DNA from 2 places in the Kitasatospora sp. NPDC058170 genome. Region 2 is predicted to be linked to the other one. Evidence: riboswitches for the same ligand, from Rfam matches in the RefSeq annotation. Region 2 holds a riboswitch; the other holds the start of a gene.
The links. A riboswitch is a leader RNA that binds a small molecule or an ion and turns the genes downstream of it on or off. The one in region 2 is predicted to bind glycine.

Region 1 (4,762 bases), on a different contig from region 2:
GAGCGGCCTCAGCGGGGCCGGCCGGGTTGAGTCGGCCACCGAGGCGAGGGAGGAGGGGGAGGAGGGGGAGGACGACGAGGGTGAGGGCGAGGGCGGGGCCGTCGAGGAGAGCGCGTCCGAGGGGGGCGTGTGGGCGGACGGCGGGGTGTGGGCGGACGAGGAGACGGGAGCCGAGGTGGTCGCGGTGTTGTCGTGCACCTCGACGTGCTCACGGCGCAGCTCGTCGCGGATCACCTCCTCGGAGGTGTACCGCTCGACCACCAGTCGGACCCGCTCGATCGGCGCCAGGTACTTGCGGACCACCGGGCGCTCCTCGCGCAGGGTGACCTCCTCGACGGCCTCGGCGATGTCCTTGTCGCTGAGCGCCGCCCGCTCGGCGTCGCCGACCGGCATCCGCTCGACCCGGACCCGCTCGCGCACCACCGGGACGCGGCGCTCGACCGGCTCGCTGGTCACGTACTTGCGCAGCTTGGCGGTGCCCAGGACGTGCCACTCGGTGGTGATGTCCAGGCGCTCCTCGCGGCAGGTGATCTCCACCGGGCCGCTGGGCGCGGACGAGGCCGGGCCGCCGGTGGCGGTCGGCGCGGTGGAGGGCGCGGCACTCGGCGCGCTGCTCGGGGTGGCGGGGACGACCGGGGCGACGGGCGCCGAGCTGCTCGGCGGCCGGGTCTCGGGTGCGGCGGTGCTGACGGTCCGCACGTTGGCCTCCGTGGCGGGTTCGGACGGCTTGCCGAGGTCGGCGGCCGGGATGGTGGGGGAGCTCGGGGTCGTGGTCTCCGCCGTGTGGAAGGCGAGCGGCTTGACCGGCGCCGCGGCCGGGGGGGACGTGACGGGCGGGGTCATCGGCGGGGCCGGGTCGGACGGCGTGCTCGTGGCGGCCGCGACGGCCGCCGTGCCCGCCGCGGCGCCCGCGGCCGCTCCCGCGGCCGGTGCGGCCGCCGGGCCCGTGGCCGTGTCCGCCGCCGGGACGGAGCCGAAGTCCAGGTCGGCCGGCTGGGAGCCGGAGCCGTCCCCCGCGCCCGGGCTCCCGTCCAGCGGGGTGTCCAGCCCGTAGTAGCGGTACAGCTGGAGCTCCTGGGCGGGCGACAGGTGCTGGCCCACGCCGAAGTCCGGCGACTCCTTCACCAGCGACTTGTCGTACGGCACCCGCAGCTCGTCGCCGGAGAACTCGCTCGTGGTCAGCGGGACGAAGGCGTCCCGGCCGAAGATGCCGGTACGGACGGCGGCCCACTCCGGCTGGCCGGTGGCGTCGTCCAGGTACACCTCGTCGACCGTGCCGATCTTGTCTCCATTGCGGTCGACCGCCTTGTGGCCGATCAGGTCCCGGGGGTCGATATCGGTCTGCACGCTTTCCTCCAGTCGCTGTCCTGCGGAACTCCCGCAGGTCGGCGGCTGGAGCGTCCTTCCCATCCGCCACTTCACACCAAAAGCCATGAAGCGGACACCCGCGACCCGGGCGGGGCCGGACGGGCCACCCGCTGCGCCGTCCGGGTCATGCGCGAACTCGGCGAGTGACCTGACGCACCCGTGATCGGAGGGCTTCCCGCTGGTACCCTGGGCGCGACCGCCGAGCCCGCTCGGGAGAGTCCCCGAGAGCGGAAGCCGCTGGTCGGGGCGCCGAAGGAGCAACTCCTCCCCGGAATCTCTCAGGCATCCGTACCGTGTGGGATAGGTCACTCTGGAAAGCAGGGCAGGACCGCCGGCGAGGGAGCCGACGGCCACCACCCTCACCGACGGTGCAAGCCGGCGGGGCGCCCACAGCGCACCGCGCGGGCGAAGCTCTCAGGTCCCGATGACAGAGGGGGAGGCCTGTCGGGTCCGCCCGCCCAGGTCGATCCGCTGTTGTCCACAGCGGCTCAGCCGCCTGGCGCGCGTACCCCCGCCGGTCCGTGACCAGGAGGCCTCGACCACATGAACGCCCAGCCGAACGCGGGACGCCCCACCAGCGTCCCGACCCTCACCGAGCTTGAGCTGGCCAGTCCCTTCGAGAACCGCCACATCGGCCCCGACGCCGCCGCGCAGGAGAAGATGCTGGCCCAGGTCGGCTACGGCTCCCTGGACGAGCTCGCCGCCACCGCCGTGCCCGAGGCGATCCGCTCCATCACGGCCCTGGACCTGCCCGCCGGGCGCAGCGAGGCCCAGGTCCTCGCCGAGCTGCGCGAGCTGGCCGGCCGCAACCAGGTGCTCCAGCCGATGATCGGCCTGGGCTACTACGGCACCTTCACCCCGCCGGTGGTGCTGCGCAACGTCCTGGAGAACCCGGCCTGGTACACGGCCTACACGCCGTACCAGCCGGAGATCTCGCAGGGCCGCCTGGAGGCGCTGATCAACTTCCAGACCCTGGTCTCCGACCTGACCGGCCTGTCCACCTCCGGCTCCTCGCTGCTGGACGAGGGCACCGCGGCCGCCGAGGCGATGGCCCTGGCCCGCCGCGTGACCAAGGTCAAGGGCGGTGTCTTCCTGATCGACGCCGAGACCCTGCCGCAGACCGTCGCGGTGATCCAGACCCGCGCCGAGCCGACCGGTGTCGAGGTCGTCGTCGCCGACCTGTCCGCGGGCATCCCGGCCGAGATCGCCGAGCGCGGCGTCTTCGGCCTGCTGCTCCAGTACCCGGGCGCCACCGGTGTGGTGCGCGACCTGACCCCCGTCATCGAGCAGGCGCACGGCCTCGGCGCGATCGTCGCCGTCGCCGCCGACCTGCTGGCGCTGACCCTGCTGAAGTCCCCGGGCTCGCTCGGCGCCGACATCGCCTGCGGCACCTCGCAGCGCTTCGGCGTCCCGATGGGCTTCGGCGGCCCGCACGCCGGCTACCTGTCGGTGCGCGCCGAGTACGCCCGCTCGCTGCCCGGCCGCCTGGTCGGCGTCTCCGTCGACGTCGACGGCAACCGCGCCTACCGCCTGGCGCTGCAGACCCGCGAGCAGCACATCCGCCGCGAGAAGGCCACCAGCAACATCTGCACCGCCCAGGTGCTGCTCGCCGTGATGGCCTCCATGTACGCCGTCTACCACGGTCCGGACGGCCTGGCGGACATCGCCCGCCGTACCCACCGCTACGCCGCCGCGCTCGCCGAGGGCCTGCGGGCCGGCGGTGTCGAGCTGCTGCACGGCGAGTTCTTCGACACCGTCACCGCGGTCGTCCCCGGCCGTGCCGCCGAGATCGCCGCGGCCGCCCGGGCCAACGGCATCAACGTGTTCCAGGACGGCGCGGACCGGATCTCCGTCTCCACCGACGAGACCACCACCCGTGAGCACCTGGCCGGCGTCTGGGCCGCGTTCGGCGTCCAGGGCGTCGAGGTGGCGGAGAGCGCCGACGCGCTGCCCGCCGCGCTGCTGCGCGAGGACGAGTACCTGACCCACCCGGTCTTCCACAGCCACCGTTCCGAGACCGCCATGCTGCGCTACCTGCGCCGCCTGTCGGACCGCGACTACGCGCTGGACCGCGGCATGATCCCGCTGGGCTCCTGCACCATGAAGCTCAACGCGACCACCGAGATGGAGCCGGTGACCTGGCCCGAGTTCGGCCAGCTGCACCCGTTCGCGCCGATCGAGCAGGCGCAGGGCTTCCTCACCCTGATCCGTCAGCTGGAGCAGCAGCTGGTCGAGGTGACCGGCTACGACGCCGTCTCGATCCAGCCGAACGCCGGCTCCCAGGGCGAGCTGGCCGGCCTGCTGGCCGTCCGCGCCTACCACCACGCCAACGGCGACACCCAGCGCGACGTCTGCCTGATCCCGTCCTCCGCGCACGGCACCAACGCGGCCTCCGCCGTGATGGCCGGCATGCGCGTGGTCGTGGTCAAGACCCTGGTCGACGGCGACGTGGACGTCGAGGACCTCAAGGCCAAGATCGCGCAGCACCGCGACCAGCTCGCCGTGCTGATGGTCACCTACCCGTCCACCCACGGCGTGTACGAGACCGAGATCACCGACATCTGCGCGGCGGTGCACGAGGCCGGCGGCCAGGTGTACGTGGACGGCGCCAACCTGAACGCCCTGGTCGGCCTCGCCAAGCCGGGCAAGTTCGGCGCGGACGTCTCGCACCTGAACCTGCACAAGACCTTCTGCATCCCGCACGGCGGCGGCGGCCCGGGCGTCGGCCCGGTCGCGGTGCGCGCGCACCTCGCGCCGTACCTGCCGAATCACCCGCTGCAGGAGGAGGCCGGCCCGGCCACCGGCGTCGGCCCGATCTCGGCCGCGCCGTGGGGCTCCGCGGCCATCCTGCCGATCTCCTGGGCGTACGTCCGGCTGATGGGCGGCGAGGGCCTCAAGCGCGCCACCCAGGTCGCGGTGCTGAACGCCAACTACATCGCCAAGCGGCTGGCCCCGCACTTCCCGGTGCTCTACACCGGCCCCGGCGGTCTGGTCGCGCACGAGTGCATCATCGACCTGCGTCCGCTCACCAAGGAGACGGGTGTGACGGTGGACGACATCGCCAAGCGCCTGATCGACTACGGGTTCCACGCGCCGACGATGTCCTTCCCGGTGGCCGGCACCCTGATGATCGAGCCGACCGAGTCCGAGGACCTGCACGAGATCGACCGGTTCTGCGACGCGATGATCGAGATCCGGGCCGAGGTCGAGAAGGTCGGCTCGGGCGAGTGGGCGGCGGACGACAACCCGCTGCGCAACGCCCCGCACACCGCCGCCACGATGGTCGGCGACTGGGCGCACGGCTACTCGCGGGAGGAGGCGGTCTTCCCGGCGGGCGTGAACCCGGCGGACAAGTACTGGCCGCCGGTCAGCCGGATCGACGGCGCGTACGGCG
Region 2 (4,762 bases):
CCAGACCCGCCGCGATCCGCCGCAGGTCCGCCCAGGGCACCCCGACCCCGCCGCCCGGCGCGTGCGGATTCAGCCACAGGCCCCAGCGGGTGCGGTACAGCGAGGCGGCGATCTCCCGGCCGGAGATCACCTCGTGCGCCCGCGCCCAGCCGGACGCGGCCAGCTGCTCGGGCGAGGTGACGGCCGGCGCGTAGCCGTGGCCGCTGATCTCCATGTTCCCGTACTGGGCGTCCTGGCTGCCGGGTGTGCCGTGCCAGAGCAGCATCCAGACCTGGCCCGCGGCGAGCGCCTGGAGCAGCGCCTCGTACGCCTCGTAGCGCTCCGGCCCGACCTCGCGCAGGGCACGCTCCAGCGCACCCGGATCCGCGCCGGGGCGCCCGGCGGAGGACTGGCCCCAGGGCCCCGGTGCACCGCCCGCTACCGCTCCCGCACTCATGCGCCCACCTCGCTGCGCCTCTTCTTCTCTCACCTGCCGCCGGCCCGGCGGGTGTCTGCACGCACCCTATGGGGCGCCACCGACCGCCGCCACGCCGACGTGCCTACAAGGGGCCCTCCTCCCCCGTGGCGGGTGAGGAGGGACGCGTCACATCCGGGTGTAGAACGGCTGGACCCGGTTGAGGAACCACTCGACGACGGGATCGTCCGCGAGGTCGAGCAGTACGAGGTGGACGCCCCCGGGCAGCGGCGCGGTTCCCAGCGCCCGGCCCAGCGCCTCGTTCACGGCCGCCGGGGAGACCGGGGCGCCCTGGTCCAGCTGGACGCCGATGAACATCACGGTCGGCTCGCCCTCGACGCTGGCCAGCGCGCGGCGGGCGGTCAGCACTCCGGGCAGGGCGGCCAGCTCGGCCCGGCAGACCGCCAGGAAGGCCTCCGGGTCCTCGCCCGGCACCGGCTCGCGCAGCGCCACCCGGCCGCCGGTCGGCCCGTCCTGGGCGTCCCAGCGGTCCTCGCGCGGGCCCCGCCGCAGCTCGGCCACGCCCTGCGGCGGCACCGGGATGCCGACCGGCGCCTCGGGGTTCACCGCGATGCCCACGCCGAGCGGCAGGCCCCGGGCGAACTCCCAGACCGGAGCGACCGCGAAGGCCATCCCGGGCGCCTGCTGCAGGAACACCTCCTGCGAGGAGAACACCGGCACGTAGGGGTCGCCGGCCAGCTCGATCGTCGGCAGGTCCAGCGCCCGGCCCTGCGGGTCGGCCCCGGACGGCAGCGGGATCCACACCTGGCTGCGGGCGAGCACCTCGAACACCCGGGGGGTCGCACCCGGCTCGCCGAGCGCGGCACTGAGCACCTGCTCCAGCTCGTTGGCCGGCCATCCGCCGCCCTGCGGGGCCGCCTCCGGGCCGCCCCACCCCTGCTGCTGCTCCACCGGGTACCCCATGCGCCCTGTACCGCCCTACTGGCTCGTCGACGCGTGCAGCCTAGCGCCCCGCGAGCGAGCCGAAGGGGCGCGCCGGTGCCGAGAGCGAAGAGCGACAAGCGACCGACGAAGGAGGGAGTGCCGCAGCGATGAGCGTCGGCGCCGGGTCCGAGCGCCCCGGAGGCGAGCCGAGCGGCAGACAGTGGGGCCCCACCCCCTCTCCCCTCCGGGGCACAGACGTGCCATGATGTGCGCGTCTCCGCGTGTTTCCCGCCGGAGGCCCCTAACTCCATACCGGCCGCTCGAACCCGCGCGGGAGAGCCCGGAGTACCCCGAGAGGCGGTACAGCCGGCGCCGAAGGAGCAAGTCCTCCCCGGAATCTCTCAGGCACCCCTACCGCACGGGTTAGGCACATCTGGAAAGCGGAACACGGCCCTGCCGTGCTCCCACCCACGGTGCAAGCCGCCATGCTGTCCTGTTAGCTGTAAGAGCTGCGGGCACGTGGGCGGTGAAGCTCTCAGGTTCGACGACAGATGGGGAGGCCCTGCCGCCGCATGCCCGCGCGCAGGCCGTGCCCCCGAGCGGGACCGGTCCGGCATGCGCACCCCTGAGTGCCCAGACCGAGGAGTTCCAGGCCATGTCGTCCCTCCGCCTCACCGCGCTCGACGCGCTGCACCGCGCCCTCGGCGCGACGATGACCGACTTCGCCGGCTGGGACATGCCGCTGCGCTACGGCAGCGAGCGCGAGGAGCACCTCGCCGTCCGCACCAAGGCCGGTCTGTTCGACCTCTCCCACATGGGCGAGATCACCATCACCGGCCCGCAGGCCGGCGAGATGCTGGACCACGCGCTGGTCGGCTTCGTCTCCGCGCTCGGCGTGCTGCGCGCCCGCTACACCATGATCTGCGCCGAGGACGGCGGCATCCTGGACGACCTGATCGTCTACCGCCTGCGCGAGGACGCCTTCCTGGTCGTCGCCAACGCCTCCAACGCCCAGCTGGTCCTGGACGAGCTGATCGCCCGCGCCAAGGGCTTCGACGCCGTCGTCACCGACGACCGCGACACCTACTCGCTGGTCGCGGTCCAGGGCCCCGAGGCCACCGCGATCCTGGCCGCCACCACCGACGCCGACCTGGCCGGCCTCAAGTACTACGCGATCCTCCCGGCCCGGGTGGCCGGCCGCGAGGTGCTGCTGGCCCGCACCGGCTACACCGGCGAGGACGGCTTCGAGATCTTCTGCGCCCCCGGCGACGCCGAGCAGATCTGGACGGCGCTGACCGAGGCCGGCTCGGACCGCGGCCTGATCGCCTGCGGCTTGTCCTGCCGCGACACGCTGCGCCTGGAGGCGGGCATGCCGCTGTACGGGCACGAGCTCTCCACCGAGCTGACCCCGTTCGACGCGGGTCTGGGCCGGGTGGTGCGCTTCGACAAGACCACCAACGAGGGCGCGTTCATCGGCCGCAAGGCGCTGGAGAAGGCCGCCGCCGAGGCCGAGGCCAACCCGCCGCGGGTGCTGGTCGGCCTGGTCTCCGAGGGCAAGCGCGTCCCGCGCGCCGAGTACACCGTGGTCTCCGCGGACGGCGAGCCGATCGGCCGGATCACCTCCGGCGCGCCCTCCCCCACCCTGGGCAAGCCGATCGCGATCGCCTACGTGGACGCGGCGCACGCCGCCCCGGGCACCACCGTCGCGGTGGACGTGCGCGGCCGGCACGAGCCGGTCCAGGTCGTGGCGCTGCCGTTCTACAAGCGCGCCCGCTGATCCGACCGGCGCGTCCGCCGGGGCGTGCTTCCCGGCCCGCCCGTTTCCACAGATCATCGTCGAAGCCGTCCGCCCGGCGGCCCGCTTCGCCGTACCCGCTTCCCATCCTGGAGAATGACGCCATGAGCAACCCCCAGCACCTGCAGTACACCAAGGAGCACGAGTGGCTGACCGCCGCCGAGGACGGTGTCTCGACGATCGGCATCACCAAGCACGCGGCCGACGCCCTCGGTGACATCGTCTACGTGCAGCTCCCCGAGGTCGGCGAGACGGTGACCGCGGGTGAGACCTGTGGCGAGCTCGAGTCCACCAAGTCGGTCAGCGACCTGTACTCGCCGGTCACCGGTGAGGTCGTCGAGGCCAACCAGGCCGTGCTCGACGACTTCGCCCTGGTCAACAGTGACCCCTTCGAGGGCGGCTGGCTGTTCAAGGTGCGCGTCGAGGCGACCGACGAGCTGCTGAGCGCCGACGAGTACGACGCCATCATCAACCCGGCCTGAGCCACCGCCGGGGCGGCCGCAGCGCGGCGGCCGCCCCGCACCGCCGGCCCGCCCTCCCTCCTCCCCTGGGAAGACCACACCATGACGGTTCTGAACCAGTCCCTGCACGCTCTCGACCCCGAGATCGCCGCCGCGGTCGACGCCGAGCTGCACCGCCAGCAGACCACCCTGGAAATGATCGCCTCCGAGAACTTCGCCCCGGTGGCGGTCATGGAGGCCCAGGGCTCGGTGCTGACCAACAAGTACGCCGAGGGCTACCCCGGCCGCCGCTACTACGGCGGCTGTGAGCACGTCGACGTGGCCGAGCAGATCGCCATCGACCGGATCAAGGCCCTGTTCGGCGCCGAGTACGCCAACGTCCAGCCGCACTCCGGCGCGCAGGCCAACGCCGCCGCGATGTTCGCGCTGATCCAGCCGGGCGACACCATCCTGGGCCTGAGCCTGGCCCACGGCGGCCACCTGACCCACGGCATGAAGATCAACTTCTCCGGCAAGCTCTACAACGTGGCCGCGTACCACGTCGACGAGAAGACCAACCGGGTCGACATGGACGAGGTCGAGCGCCTCGCCAAGGAGCACCAGCCGAAGCTGATCATCGCCGGCTGGTCCGCCTACCCGCGCCAGCTCGACTTCGCCGCGTTCCGCCGGATCGCCGACGAGGTCGGCGCCCTGCTGATGGTCGACATGGCGCACTTCGCCGGTCTGGTCGCCGCCGGTCTGCACCCCAACCCGGTGCCGTACGCGGACGTGGTCACCACCACCACCCACAAGACCCTGGGCGGCCCGCGCGGCGGCGTCATCCTCGCCAAGGCCGAGTACGCCAAGAAGATCAACTCCGCGGTCTTCCCCGGCCAGCAGGGCGGCCCGCTGGAGCACGTGATCGCCGCCAAGGCCGTGGCCTTCAAGGTCGCCGCCTCGGAGGAGTTCAAGGAGCGCCAGCAGCGCACCCTGGACGGCGCCCGGATCCTGGCCGAGCGCCTGCTGCAGGCCGACGTCGCCGAGGCCGGCGCCTCGGTGCTGTCCGGCGGCACCGACGTCCACCTCGTCCTGGTCGACCTGCGCAACAGCGAGCTGGACGGCCAGCAGGCCGAGGACCGCCTCCACGAGGTCGGCATCACGGTCAACCGCAACGCCATCCCGAACGAC

Region 1: another riboswitch for glycine. It lies ahead of gcvP (aminomethyl-transferring glycine dehydrogenase); the one in region 2 lies ahead of gcvT (glycine cleavage system aminomethyltransferase GcvT).

Annotation. Positions count from the first base shown of each region.
Region 1 covers NZ_JBHVUV010000022.1:171,710-176,471, reverse strand. The annotation lists gene ACFVVX_RS25000 (DUF2382 domain-containing protein) at 1-1,347, opposite strand, end outside; glycine riboswitch at 1,569-1,672, shown strand; gene gcvP (aminomethyl-transferring glycine dehydrogenase) at 1,912-4,762, shown strand, end outside.
Region 2 covers NZ_JBHVUV010000011.1:176,678-181,439, reverse strand. The annotation lists gene ACFVVX_RS14855 (enhanced serine sensitivity protein SseB C-terminal domain-containing protein) at 1-436, opposite strand, end outside; gene ACFVVX_RS14850 (enhanced serine sensitivity protein SseB) at 584-1,366, opposite strand; glycine riboswitch at 1,661-1,766, shown strand; gene gcvT (glycine cleavage system aminomethyltransferase GcvT) at 1,995-3,116, shown strand; gene gcvH (glycine cleavage system protein GcvH) at 3,239-3,616, shown strand; gene glyA (serine hydroxymethyltransferase) at 3,698-4,762, shown strand, end outside.